Chelativorans sp. AA-79: one gene and its partner. The main gene of each other region encodes a partner of the protein of the gene in region 2 in a complex. Links are inferred from orthologs where the notes say so. Each region holds a gene or a part of one and is shown on either strand. Other genes may lie near its edges.

Region 1 (6,639 bases), 2.3 Mb from region 2 along the record:
GGGAACACGATGTGCTCCTTGATACCCATGGCGAAATTGCCGCGGCCATCGAAGCTCTTGGGGCTCAGGCCCCGGAAGTCGCGGACACGCGGGAGCGCCACGTTCACGAGCCGATCCAGGAACTCGTACATGCGATCCTTGCGCAGCGTCACCTTGGCGCCGATCGGCATGCCCTCGCGCACCTTGAAGCCGGCGATCGAGTTGCGGGCCCGGGTGATCACCGGCTTCTGGCCAGCGATCAGTGCCAGATCCTCGGCCGCAACGGTCGGCTTCTTGGAATCGCCCGTCGCCTCACCGACTCCCATATTGATGACGACCTTGTCGAGGCGCGGCACCTGCATCTCGTTTGCATAGCTGAATGTATCGAGGAGTTCCTTGCGGATCACCTCCTCGTAACGCGTCTTCAAGCGCGGCTGGTATTCTGCCTTAGCCATCGATCAACTCTCCCGAGCGCTTCGCCACGCGCACCTTCTTGCCATCCTCCTGGATGCGGAATCCGACGCGTGTCGGCTTTCCGTCCTTGGGGTCGGCCAGTGCCAGGTTGGACACGTGGATCGGCGCTTCTTTCGTAATGATGCCGCCTTCGGCCTGCGGTGTCTGCTTCTGATGCCGGCGCACCAGATTGACGCCGCGCACCACGGCCCGATCTTCCTTCGGCATCATCTTCAAAATTTCGCCCGTGCGGCCCTTGTCACGGCCGGAGAGCACGACGACCTTGTCGCCCTTCTTGATCTTCTGCATTTCTCCGGCTCCTTCTAGAGAACTTCCGGCGCCAGCGAGATGATCTTCATGTGGTTCTTGGCGCGCAACTCGCGCGGAACCGGTCCGAAGATACGGGTGCCGACGGGCTCTCTCTTGTTGTCGACGAGAACGGCGGCGTTGCTGTCGAAGCGAATGACGCTGCCGTCGGGGCGGCGAATGTCCTTGGCGGTGCGTACCACCACCGCCTTCATCACGTCACCCTTCTTCACGCGGCCGCGCGGAATGGCCTCCTTCACGGAGACGACGATGATGTCGCCAACCGAGGCATATTTCCGCTTCGAACCGCCGAGCACCTTGATGCACATGACACGACGGGCGCCGGAATTATCCGCCACGTCGAGGTTTGTTTGCATCTGAATCATGACTGGCCGCCTTCTAGTTATCTGCCGGGACTACGCTTCTGCGCCCTTCCCGTCCATTCCATTCTTATTGTGCCTGCTGTGCCTGGCTCTCGACCACGATCCAGGACTTGTCCTTGGAGATCGGGCGCGTCTCCTCGATCAGCACGATGTCGCCGACCTTACATGCATTGGCCTCGTCGTGGGCCTTGTACCGCTTGGTACGGCGCACGGTCTTCTTGAAAATCGGGTGCGCAAACCGCCGCTCGACCAGGACGACGACCGTCTTGTCGTTCTTGTCGCTCACCACGGTGCCCTGCAAAACGCGCTTTGGCATCTTTGTCCTCAGGCCTTCTTGCCGGCCGTCTTCTCGGCGGCGATTGTCTTGATGCGCGCAATGTCGCGGCGGATCTGCCTGACACGCGCAGTTTTCTCGAGCTGCCCCGTCGCCTTCTGGAAGCGAAGGTTGAACTGCTCTTTCTTCAGGTTCGTCAACTCGTCATCGAGTTGATCGGGCGTCATCGTCCTGATGTCAGTGGCTTTCATGATGCCCTCTCCTATTCAGCGATGCGCTGTACGAAGCGCGTCTTGACCGGGAGCTTGGCCGCACCGAGGCGCAGGGCCTCGCGCGCCACATCCTCGGCCACGCCGTCGATTTCAAACATCACGCGGCCGGGCTTCACGCGGCACGCCCAGTATTCCACGCTGCCCTTGCCCTTACCCATGCGGACTTCCGTCGGCTTGGCCGTAACCGGCACATCCGGGAAGATGCGGATCCAGACGCGGCCCTGGCGCTTCATCTGGCGCGTGATGGCACGGCGTGCAGCCTCGATCTGGCGCGCGGTGACGCGCTCCGGCTCCATCGCCTTCAGGCCGAAGGCTCCGAAGTTCAGCTCCGTCCCGCCCTTGGCCAAGCCATGGATGCGGCCCTTGAACTGCTTGCGGAATTTCGTGCGCTTTGGTTGCAGCATTTCTTGTTACTCCAAAATTCCGGCTCAGGCGTTCTCGCGACGACGCTGACCGCCGCCCTGCTCACCCTCGACCGCCCGGCGTTCGGACGCCATCGGATCGTGCTCCAGGATCTCGCCCTTGAAGACCCAGACCTTCACCCCGCACACGCCATAGGCGGTCTTCGCCTCGGCCGTGCCGTAGTCGATGTCGGCCCGCAGCGTGTGCAGCGGCACGCGACCCTCGCGATACCACTCGATGCGCGCGATCTCCGCACCGCCGAGGCGGCCCGTGCAGCTGATGCGGATGCCTTCGGCACCGAGCCGCATGGCCGACTGCACCGCGCGCTTCATGGCGCGGCGGAATGCGACGCGGCGCTCGAGCTGCTGGGCGATCGACTGGGCGATGAGGCGCGCATCAATCTCAGGCTTGCGCACCTCGACGATGTTCAGATGCGTCTCCGCATTGGTCATCTGCGCAATCTTGCGGCGCAGCTTGTCGATATCGGCCCCCTTCTTGCCGATGATGAGACCCGGACGTGCCGAATGGATGGTCACGCGGCACTTCTTGTGCGGGCGCTCGATCACGACCTTCGAGATCGCTGCCTGCTTGAGCTCGCTCTCGATATAGTTGCGGATCTTCAGATCCTCGTGCAGCAGTTGTCCGTACTCGCTGTTATTCGCGAACCAGCGCGAATCCCAGGTGCGGTTGATGCCGAGACGGAGACCGATCGGATTGACTTTCTGGCCCATCAGGCGGCCTCCACTTGCTCTTCAACTTCGCGAACGACGATCGTCAGGTGCGAAAATGGTTTCTCGATGCGGTTGGCGCGGCCGCGACCGCGGGCATGAAAGCGCTTCATGACGATCGACTTGCCGACATAGGCCTCCGCCACCACCAGCGCGTCCACATCGAGATTGTGGTTGTTCTCGGCGTTGGCAATCGCCGATTCCAACGTCTTTCTCACGGTGCCCGCGATCCGCTTGCGCGAAAATTCGAGGTCCGCGAGCGCCGTCCCGACCTTCTTGCCGCGGATCAGCGCGGCAACGAGGTTCAGCTTCTGCGGGCTGACGCGGATCGTGCGCAGAACCGCACGCGCCTCATTGTCTGCAAGCCTGCGTGGCGCTTTGGCCTTGCCCATGGTTACTTCCTCTTTGCCTTCTTGTCCGCGCCGTGGCCGTAATAGGTGCGGGTCGGAGCGAACTCACCGAATTTGTGGCCCACCATCTCTTCGCTGACGAGCACCGGAATGTGCTTCTGGCCGTTGTAGACGCCGAAGGTCAGCCCCACGAACTGGGGCAGAATGGTGGAGCGGCGGCTCCACATCTTGATCACCTCCTTGCGGCCGCTCTCGCGAACCTTGTCGGCCTTCTTCAACAGGAAGCCGTCGACAAAGGGGCCTTTCCAAACTGAACGGGACACGTTCCGTTACCTTTCCTATTTCTTGCGCTGGTGGCGCGAGCGCATGATGAACTTATCGGTCGCCTTGTTGGACCTCGTCTTGCGGCCCTTGGTGGGCTTGCCCCAAGGCGAGACCGGGTGACGGCCGCCGGACGTGCGGCCTTCACCGCCGCCATGCGGGTGGTCGACCGGGTTCATGGCGACGCCGCGATTGTGCGGACGCTTGCCCAGCCACCGCTTGCGGCCCGCCTTGCCGAGGCTCACATTGGAGTGGTCCGGATTTGACACCGCCCCCACCGTCGCCATGCAGCCACCTGCGACGAGACGCTGCTCGCCGGAATTGAGCCGCAGGATCGCCATGCCCTGGTCACGGCCGACGAGTTGCGCGTAGGAGCCCGCGGAACGCGCAAGCTGGCCGCCCTTGCCGGGCTTGAGCTCGACATTGTGGATGATCGTGCCCAGCGGCATGCTGGCGAGCGGCATTGCATTGCCCGGCTTCACATCCACTGCGCCGGTGGACGCGACCACGCGGTCCCCGGCCGCTAAGCGCTGCGGCGCCAGGATATAGCTGAGCTCGCCATCGTCATAACGCACCAGGGCAATAAAGCCCGTCCGGTTCGGATCGTATTCGAGCCGCTCCACGACGCCCGAAACGTCGAACTTGCGGCGCTTGAAATCGATCAGGCGATAGGTACGCTTGTGCCCACCGCCCTGAAACCGCGCGGTGACGCGACCGTGATTGTTGCGGCCGCCCTTGGACGTCAGGCCCACGGTCAGCCCCTTTACGGGCTTGCCCTTGTGAAGGCCCGAGCGGTCCACGATCACCAGCTGACGCTGGCCCGGCGTTACCGGCTTGTAATTCTTGAGTGCCATGTCTTAATCCTCGCGGCCTCTCAAAGACCCGTCGCGACGTCGATGGATTGGCCCTCGGCCAGCGTCACGATCGCCTTCTTGACGTCGCTCTGCTGCCCGATGGTGCCGCGGAAGCGCTTCACCTTGCCCTTGCGCACCAACGTGTTCACACCGGTGACTTTGACGCCGAAGAGAGCTTCCACCGCCGCCTTGATCTCGGGCTTCGTCGCCTTGCGAGCCACGTTGAAGACGACCTGGTTGTTCTCCGAGGCCATCGTCGATTTTTCGGTGATCGCGGGGCTCACGATCACGTCGTAATGGCGAAGATCCGTCATTTGAACCGCTCCTCGAGAGCCTCGACCGCAGCCTTGGAAAGCACCAGGGTCCCGCGGCGCAGAATGTCGTAGACGTTGATGCCCTGCACCGGCAGAACGTCGATATTCGAAAGATTGGCGGCCGCACGCTTGAAGCCGGCATCGATCTCCGTACCGCCGATCAGCAGCGCGTTCGTAAGACCGAGCTTGGCAAAGTTCTCGACCAGCGCCTTCGTCTTGGCCTCCTTGACCGCCAGCTCGTCGATGATGATGAGGTTGGCGGACTTGGCCTTCGCGGAAAGCGCATGCCTCAGGCCGAGCGCACGAACCTTCTTGGGCAGGTCGTGCTCGTGGCTTCGCACCACCGGCCCGTGCGCCTTGCCGCCGCCGCGGAACTGCGGCGCACGCGCGGAGTGATGACGCGCACGGCCGGTGCCCTTCTGGCGGTACATCTTGGCGCCGGTGCGTGCGATCTCGGCGCGGCCCTTGGCCTTGTGCGTCCCCTGCTGGCGCTTGGCAAGCTGCCAGCGCACGACGCGATGCAGAATGTCTTCCCGCGGATCGAGCCCGAAAATCTCGTCAGAGATTTCAAGCTTACCGGCATCCTTGCCCGCCAGGGTGGTTACCTTGATATCCATTATTCTGCCCCCTCGCTGGCGGCGGCGTTCTCAGCCTTCGCGGCATCGTTGTTGCTTGCGCGGACTGCCGCCGGAACCGGCGCCTCCTTGGGGAGCGGCACCTTCACGGCGTCACGCACCATGATCCAGGCTCCCTTCGAGCCCGGAACCGCGCCGCGGACCATGATCAGGCCGCGCTCGGTATCGGTGGAGACCACCTCCAGGTTCTGGGTGGTCACGCGCCGGTCGCCCATGTGACCCGCCATCTTCTTGCCCTTGAACACCTTGCCCGGATCCTGGCGCTGGCCGGTCGAGCCGTGAGTGCGGTGGGACACGGAGTTACCATGGGTCGCGCGACCGCCGCCGAAATTGTGGCGCTTCATGACACCCTGGAAGCCCTTGCCCACCGAGGTTCCCGTAACGTCGACCTTCTGGCCCGGCACGAAATGGTCGGCAGTGATCTCCGCCCCCACATCGAGCAGGTTCTCCGGCGACACGCGGAACTCGGCGAGCTTCGCCTTGGGTTCCACGGAAGCGGTGGCGAAATGGCCGCGCAACGCCTTCGACGTGTTCTTCACCTTGGCGAGGCCGACACCGAGCTGAACGGCGGTGTAGCCGTTCTTCTCCTCGGTGCGCTGGGCAACCACCTGGCAATTCTCCATGCGCAGAACCGTGACGGGGATGTGCTCGCCCGCCTCGTTGTAGACGCGCGTCATCCCGATCTTCTGTGCGATAACACCTGAACGCATCGGTTCGATTTCCTTTCAGGCTTCCCGTCGTCCGGCCGCTTGCCGCGCGCGGGGTCCTATCCTCTTGTCTTCCGCCTCAGAGCTTGATCTCGACATCGACGCCGGCGGCGAGATCGAGCTTCATCAGCGCGTCCACCGTCTGCGGTGTCGGATCCACGATGTCGAGCAGGCGCTTGTGCGTGCGCATCTCGAACTGTTCGCGGCTCTTCTTGTCGATATGCGGCGAGCGGTTCACCGTGAACTTCTCGATCCGCGTCGGCAACGGGATCGGGCCGCGGACATTGGCGCCGGTGCGCTTGGCCGTGGACACGATCTCGCGCGTGGAGGCGTCGAGCACCCGGTGGTCGAACGCTTTGAGGCGGATACGGATATTCTGTCCGTTCATGTTTCAGTTCCTCGTTCGGCTTGCGGCGCGGGCCTTGGCCAGCGCCGCGCCGGATGCCTGCCTCGTTACTCGGTGATGCTTGCGACGATTCCCGCCCCGACGGTGCGGCCGCCCTCGCGGATGGCGAAGCGCAGGCGCTCCTCCATGGCGATCGGCACGATCAGCGTCACGTCCACCGTCACATTGTCGCCCGGCATCACCATTTCCGTCCCTTCGGGCAGCGTCACGATGCCCGTCACGTCCGTCGTGCGGAAGTAGAACTGCGGACGGTAG
Region 2 (6,593 bases):
TTTCATGGCGGTGTCCTCTTGTTGACGCCTTCGAACCTAGGGACGGCCGGATGAATGGGAGATGAACCCGAACTTAAATAATTGTAATGATTCCAGTAGCTTGTATTTTCCTACTGCTGGATTGCCAACCTGGAGGAGTCAGCCGTCGATCCTGCCCAGATGGGTCTCCTTGAAATCGTCTTGGTGCTTCAAGCCGTAGCCAAGCATACGGTCAGCCGCGATATGTGCGGCGAGGATGACCGCGATCTGCACGAGAAGCGGCGAGCCAATGGCAAGGCCAGCAAGCCAGGCGAGGACCGGGGCAAAGAACGCATGGACTGCGTTGTAGCACCAAGCACCCACGCGCGGGCCTGCAAGATAGCCCAGCATCGAGAGATCGGGTGCCAATACAAGAAGAAGAAAAAGCCACCAATTGCCGCCAACAAGGTGATAGGCGAAGAGTGACGCCAGCAGCAGGGCAGCGCTCTCGATCCTGAGGAGAAGCTTCACCTCCCGCCCCTTGCCTTCTCGTATGCGAGCCAGAGATCGGGCCGCCTCTCCCGCGTCAGCCGTTCAGCCTGTTCGTGCCGCCACTCGGCGATCCTGCGGTGGTTGCCCGAGGTGAGCACCTCGGGAATCGCGTGCCCTTCGAAATCTTGCGGCCGAGTATACTGCGGATGCTCCAGGAGACCGCTTTCGAAGCTTTCTTCCGCGCCGGAAAATTCATTGCCCATGACTCCGGGCAACAGCCGCACCACGGCATCGAGCAGGACGATTGCAGCCGGTTCGCCGCCCGACAGCACATAGTCGCCGATCGAAACCTCCTGCAGGGCGCGGGTCTCGATCACGCGCTGGTCCACGCCTTCAAAGCGTCCGCAGAGAATGACCGCGCCCGGACCGGCGGCCAGCTGACGCACTAAGGCCTGAGTGAGCGGCACCCCGCGAGGACTCATGAGCAGCCGCGGACGGGGGTCGCCCTCCGGTAAGGCATGACCGATGGCGCGGGCAAGCACGTCGGCCCGCATCACCATGCCGGCGCCGCCGCCGGCCGGCGTGTCGTCCACGCTGCGGTGCTTGTCCTGGGCAAAGTCACGAATTTGCACCGTCTCCAGCGACCATATGCCGGCAGCGCGTGCGCGCCCGGCAAGCGACACGTCCAGGGCGCCCGGAAACATCTCCGGATATAACGTAAGGACCGTGGCGCGGAAGCTCATCGGTTGCCTCCGGCGGCTTTCGGCCCGCGGGGGCGCGAGCCGCGGTGCCGGGACCGGTCGGACGTTTCTTCCTCGGGGGCGGCATCTGCCCCGTCGAGCCCGGCTGCCATGCTGTCGATACGCACCATGCCTTCGGAAAAGTCTATTTCGGGCACCGCATCGCGCGTGAAGGGGATCATCAACGTCGAACCGGACTCCTGTCGGAACTCGAGGAGATCGCCTGCACCGAAATTGTGGACCGCGATCACGCGCCCGAGATCTTCATCCGTCTCGTCGACAACTGTTAGGCCGATGAGGTCGGAGTAATAAAATTCGTCTTCCTCGAGTTCCTCGGGCAACACGGAACGGTCGACGAAGAGCGCCTCGCCATTGAGCGCCTCGGCTCCGTTGCGATCGTCCACCCCCTTGAAGCGGACGATGACGACCTCCTTCGCCGGCCGGATTCCGGCGACGATGAAGGAACGACCGTCCGCGGCATAAAGCGGGCCGTAGCTGCCGAGCGCCATGGGATCCTCCGTGAACGCCTTGACGCGGACTTCTCCCTTGATGCCATGAGCCGCGCCGATTACCGCGAGCTGAACCGGATTTTCGAGTCCTACCGGAGTTTTTGGTTTCACCATGCCGTTCCATCGCGCCAAAGGCGCGCCCGTCTGTTCCTGGCAGGTCTTTCTCTTACGAGCCCGCCAGCTTTGCGGCAACGGCCTCTATGCGGGTTGCGAGCTGCGTCAACGAACCCGTGAGCGCGGCATCGTTCTGGTCCGCCTTGAGCAATGCGTCGTCACGCGTCTTGCGCAGGGTGGCGACTTCGTTCTCAAGCCCCCGCATCCGCTTCTGCAGCTCCGACAGCTCGTCCATGACCATGATTCCAGCCATGACGGTGATGCGCTGATCGCCGATCTCGCCGAAGGAATCCTTCAGATGCGTCACATAGCGGTCGAACTGCTGCGCCAAATCCAGGAGGTGCTCTTCCTGCCCCTCCTCGCAAGCCATGCGATAGGCCTTGCCGTCTATCGTAACCGTTACTTGAGCCATGCCACCGCCTACCGATCCAGGACGGCGCGGATCGTCTCCATGGCCGTCACCAGTCTGCGCGAGACCTCGCGGTTGACCTCGGCGAGACGCTCCGCCCGTGCTTCCGACTTGTCGATTTCCTGCGCAAGGCGCGCACGATCGGCGCCCATGCGCTGCACTTCCGCCTCGGCTTCCGAGAAATCATGCTCCTTTTCGAGCTTGGCTTCCGCGGCTGCTTCGAGGCCTTCCATGGCCTTCTCGAGGCGTAAGAGAACTTCCCTCAGCGTGGCATCCCCACTCATCGCAAACATTCCCCGGCCGCCCCGCCCGCGAATTGCGCGCAATCAGAAGATTTTATCCGCAAAAGATTACGCGGCGGGTGAAGGGGGCGTCAACCAGCCGGAAGGGCAATCCCCTGATTGCTCACCCGGTTTCGTGCTCCACTGTGAAATATGAAGCACGGCGGTTGAACCATCCCGCGCCGCGGCTGTTTATTGACTTGGGCAACGCAACTGATATGTGTCCCCTGCTTTTGCGGATGCAAGCCCGACCAATGCCCGACAGACCGGCAGCCGACCAGCGAGCACACATGACTTCACGCGAAAAACACGACCGGATGGCGAATGCGATCCGCTTTCTTTCGATGGACGCCGTAGAAAAGGCAAAGTCCGGGCATCCAGGCCTGCCCATGGGCACGGCGGACATCGCCACGGTGCTCTTCACGCGGTTCATGACGCATGACCCGAAGAATCCCCACTGGCCGGACCGCGACCGCTTCGTGCTTTCGGCCGGGCACGGATCGATGCTGCTTTACTCGTTGCTCTACCTGCTGGGCTACGAAGACATCACGATCGACGAGATCAAGAATTTCCGACAGTTGGGCTCGCGCACGGCCGGACATCCCGAATACGGGTTTGCCGCGGGCATCGAAACGACGACCGGTCCGCTCGGCCAGGGCTTTGCCAATGCCGTGGGCATGGCGATCGCGGAGCGCCTGCTCAACGCCCGTTTCGGCGGCGAACTCGTTGATCACTACACCTATGCGCTGGTGGGCGACGGCTGCCTCATGGAAGGCATCAGCCAGGAGGCGCTGGCGCTTGCGGGCCATCTGCGACTCAATAAGCTCATCGTCATCTTCGACGACAACCAGATCTCCATCGACGGTCCGGTCTCGCTCGCCGATTCGACCGACCAGTGCGAGCGTTTTGCCGCATCCGGCTGGAATGCGATGCGGGCCGACGGGCATGATCCGGATGCCATCGCTTCGGCCATCGAGACGGCGCGTCAATCCGACCGCCCGACGATGATAGCCTTCCGCACGACTATTGGGCGCGGGGCGCCAACCAAGGCGGGCACAAACAAGGCGCACGGCTCGCCACTGGGAGCCGAGGAGATCGCCAAGACGCGGGCGGCGCTCGGCTGGGACGCCCCGCCCTTCGTCGTGCCTTCCGACATTCTCGACGACTGGCGTCTGGCCGGCCTTCGCTCTGCGAAGGAGCGGGTTGCGTGGGAGAAGCGGCTTGCGGCTGCCGATACCGAAACCCGTGCACAATTCGAGCGACGCATGCGCGGTGACTTGCCGGAGGCCTTCTCCGCAGTCATTGCAGACTACAAGCAGAAACTGGCACACGAAAATCCCGCCGTTGCAACCCGCAACGCCTCGGAAATGGCTCTCGAGGTCATCAACGATTGCGTTTCGGAGACCATCGGCGGCTCGGCGGATCTCACCGGCTCCAACAATACCAAGACCAGCCAGACGGCCCCGGTCACGCCGACAGACTTCTCAGGACGCTATATCCATTATGGCATCCGCGAGCACGCCATGGCCGCCGCCATCAACGGCATCGCGCTGCATGGCGGGCTGATCCCCTATGGCGGAACCTTTCTGACCTTCTCCGACTATGCCCGGCCGGCCATGCGGCTCGCATCGCTGATGCACATCCGCTCCATCTTCGTGATGACGCACGATTCCATCGGCCTTGGCGAGGATGGACCGACCCATCAGCCGGTGGAACAGCTGGCGGCGCTGCGCGCGATCCCGAACCACAACGTCTTCCGCCCGGCGGACGCGGTGGAGACGGCAGAGTGCTGGCAACTCGCGCTGGAATCGAGAAAGACGCCGTCGACGCTTGCCCTCACGCGCCAGAAGCTTCAGCCGGTTCGTCTCGAGTTCGAGGAAGAGAATCTTTGTGCGCGCGGCGCCTACGAGCTTCTGCCTGCCAGCGATGATGCCAGGGTGACGATCTTCGCCAGCGGATCGGAGGTGGAGATCGCGGTGAAGGCGCGCTCGATGCTTGAAGACCGCGGCTATCCGAGCCGAGTCGTCTCCGTGCCCTGTTTCGAGCTCTTCGAGCAGCAGCCGCAAGACTATCAGCAAGCGATTCTCGGGAATTCGCCCGTGCGCATCGCCATCGAAGCAGGCGTACGGCAGGGCTGGGACCGCTTCATCGGCACCGACGGAGTCTTCATCGGCATGCACGGCTTCGGAGCCAGCGGGCCCGCGCCGGAACTTTACAAGCATTTCGGCATCACTGCGGAAGCCGCGGTGGAGGCCGCCGAGGCACGCCTGCACGGTTGAGAGTTTGTGGTCGGGCCCGGGCCCGGCACGGTTCGTTTCTTCCACCGGACGCCGTCATCGGAACGGCGTCCCGCCATGCTTGTATGCGTGGCGTCAAGCCCGCCGGAGGTAGTTCATGACTGTCAAAGTAGCGATCAATGGATTTGGCCGCATCGGCCGCAACATCGTCCGGGCGATCTACGAATCCGGCCGGAAAGATATCGATGTGGTCGCCATCAACGATCTCGGTCCCGTCGAAAGCAATGCGCATCTGCTTCGTTACGACAGCGTGCATGGCCGCTTCCCCGCGGACGTGAAGGTCGAGGGCGACAGCATCCGGGTAGATTCGGAATCCTTCAAGGTACTCTCGGAGCGTGATCCTTCGAAGCTGCCCTGGAGGGATCTTGGCGTCGACATCGTGCTCGAATGCACGGGCATCTTCACGTCCAGGGAGAAAGCGTCCGCGCATCTGGAAGCCGGCGCCAAGCGCGTGCTCGTCTCCGCTCCCTCGGATGGGGCCGATCTCACCGTGGTCTACGGCGTGAATCATGATCAGATCACCAAGGACCATCTTGTGATCTCGAATGCATCCTGCACGACCAACTGTCTTGCGCCCGTCGCCAAGGTGCTGAACGATGCTTTCGGCATAGAAAAGGGCTTCATGACCACGGTCCATGCCTATACGGGCGACCAGCCGACGCTCGATACCATGCACAAGGACCTCTACCGCTCCCGCGCGGCAGCCATGTCCGCCATCCCGACGACGACAGGTGCAGCCCGCGCGGTCGGCCTGGTGTTGCCTGAACTCAAGGGCAAGCTCGATGGCGTGTCGATCCGCGTGCCGGTTCCCAATGTTTCCGTCATCGATTTCAAATTCGTCGCCAAGCGCCCTGTGACGGCCGAAGAAGTGAACGCCGCTCTCGTGGCCGCCGCGAACGAGGGGCCGCTCAAGGGCATTCTCGCCTACACGGACGAGAAGCTCGTCTCCATCGACCTCAATCACAATCCCGCCTCTTCGACTTTCGCGCTCGACCAGACGAAGGTCATAGAGGGCGATCTGGTGCGGGTGATGTCCTGGTATGACAACGAGTGGGGCTTCTCCAACCGCATGGCCGATGTCACAGCGGTGATCGCAAAGACGCTCGGCTGACGCCCCCCGCAGTGCATTGGGAAGGCCCGGCGGCCCGCCGGGCTTTTTTGTCTCCAAGCAGCTTGCCTCGACTGCCGGTTTTACCGCACTTTAGCCGTATCGCTCGTTTTAGAGAGGGCTATGGATCAGGCTATCTATTTCATAACGCTTGTCGGCACTGCACTCGTGCTTTTTGCCGCTTTTTCCAGCCTGATCGCGTTCCGCTTCGGCGCACCCCTTCTGCTCATCTTTCTTGGCATCGGGCTTGCCGCCGGTACCGACGGTCTCGGACTTGATTTCGACAGTGCCCCCGTCGCCTTCTTCATTGGATCACTGGCCCTTGCCGTCATCCTCTTCGATTCCGGTTTCGGCACATCCTTTGCCAGCTTTCGTACGGCCTCCTTACCCGCCATCGTGCTGGCCACCGTCGGAGTGGTGATCACGACGACGCTGCTGGGCGTCGTCGCTCACTACGTGGCGGGCTTCGCTTGGCTCGAATCCTTCCTGCTCGGCGCCGCAGTTGCCTCCACCGATGCTGCGGCCGTCTTCTTCCTGCTGCGCGTGGGCAATATCTCTGTGCGCGACCGCGTTCGTTCCACGCTCGAAGTGGAATCGGGCTCAAACGATCCCATGGCGATCTTTCTGACCCTCTCCCTGGTCAGCCTGGTCGGCTCCGGCGAGGTGCTGCAACCCGGTGCCCTTG

Evidence for each region.
Region 1: the proteins of rimM (region 2) and rpsS are in contact, whole or in part, in a crystal structure (PDB 3A1P), measured with the Thermus thermophilus proteins. The link is inferred for Chelativorans sp. AA-79 from one-to-one orthologs. Residues at the interface, in WP_008632437.1 of Thermus thermophilus: Val4, Glu5, Ile6, Gly7, Arg8, Arg22, Gly23, Glu24, Val26, Leu84, Glu85, Glu86, Gly87, Arg88, Tyr89, Tyr90, Tyr91, Phe92, Leu94, Asp111, Ile112, Leu113, Asp114, Ala115, Gly116, Ala117, Gln118, Asp119, Val120, Ile122; in WP_011173711.1 of Thermus thermophilus: Lys28, Arg29, Leu30, Lys32, Thr48, Gln56, His57, Val58, Pro59, Val60, Tyr61, Thr63, Met66, Glu73, Phe74, Pro76, Thr77, Arg78, Arg81, His83, Gly84, Lys85, Glu86, Ala87, Lys88, Ala89, Thr90, Lys91, Lys92, Lys93.

What each region holds. Positions count from the first base shown.
Region 1 is NZ_CP120361.1:2,740,763-2,747,401, reverse strand. What follows is about bases 1,832-4,736. They hold rpsS (30S ribosomal protein S19), read right to left. Parts: upstream 3,471-4,736; coding sequence 3,192-3,470; downstream 1,832-3,191. Other genes in these bases: rplD (50S ribosomal protein L4), read right to left, coding at 4,633-4,736; PVE73_RS13280 (50S ribosomal protein L23), read right to left, coding at 4,343-4,636; rplB (50S ribosomal protein L2), read right to left, coding at 3,486-4,322; rplV (50S ribosomal protein L22), read right to left, coding at 2,800-3,189; rpsC (30S ribosomal protein S3), read right to left, coding at 2,096-2,800. Also shown: rplE (50S ribosomal protein L5), read right to left, coding at 1-434; rplX (50S ribosomal protein L24), read right to left, coding at 427-741; rplN (50S ribosomal protein L14), read right to left, coding at 756-1,124; rpsQ (30S ribosomal protein S17), read right to left, coding at 1,189-1,437; rpmC (50S ribosomal protein L29), read right to left, coding at 1,446-1,646; more of rplP, read right to left, coding at 1,658-1,831; more of rplD, read right to left, coding at 4,737-5,253; rplC (50S ribosomal protein L3), read right to left, coding at 5,253-5,981; rpsJ (30S ribosomal protein S10), read right to left, coding at 6,058-6,366. UniProt on the Escherichia coli protein: In the E.coli 70S ribosome in the initiation state it has been modeled to contact the 23S rRNA of the 50S subunit forming part of bridge B1a; this bridge is broken in the model with bound EF-G.
Region 2 is NZ_CP120361.1:409,684-416,276, reverse strand. The notes cover bases 1-2,859. They hold rimM (ribosome maturation factor RimM), read right to left. Parts: upstream 1,811-2,859; coding sequence 1,190-1,810; downstream 1-1,189. Other genes in these bases: tkt (transketolase), read left to right, coding at 2,794-2,859; PVE73_RS02015 (DUF4164 domain-containing protein), read right to left, coding at 2,234-2,506; PVE73_RS02020 (cell division protein ZapA), read right to left, coding at 1,866-2,225; trmD (tRNA (guanosine(37)-N1)-methyltransferase TrmD), read right to left, coding at 486-1,193; PVE73_RS02035 (DUF4260 domain-containing protein), read right to left, coding at 139-489. Also shown: more of tkt, read left to right, coding at 2,860-4,782; gap (type I glyceraldehyde-3-phosphate dehydrogenase), read left to right, coding at 4,898-5,911; PVE73_RS02000 (potassium/proton antiporter), read left to right, coding at 6,032-6,593. UniProt on the Escherichia coli protein: One of at least 4 proteins (Era, RbfA, RimM and RsgA/YjeQ) that assist in the late assembly stage of the 30S ribosomal subunit.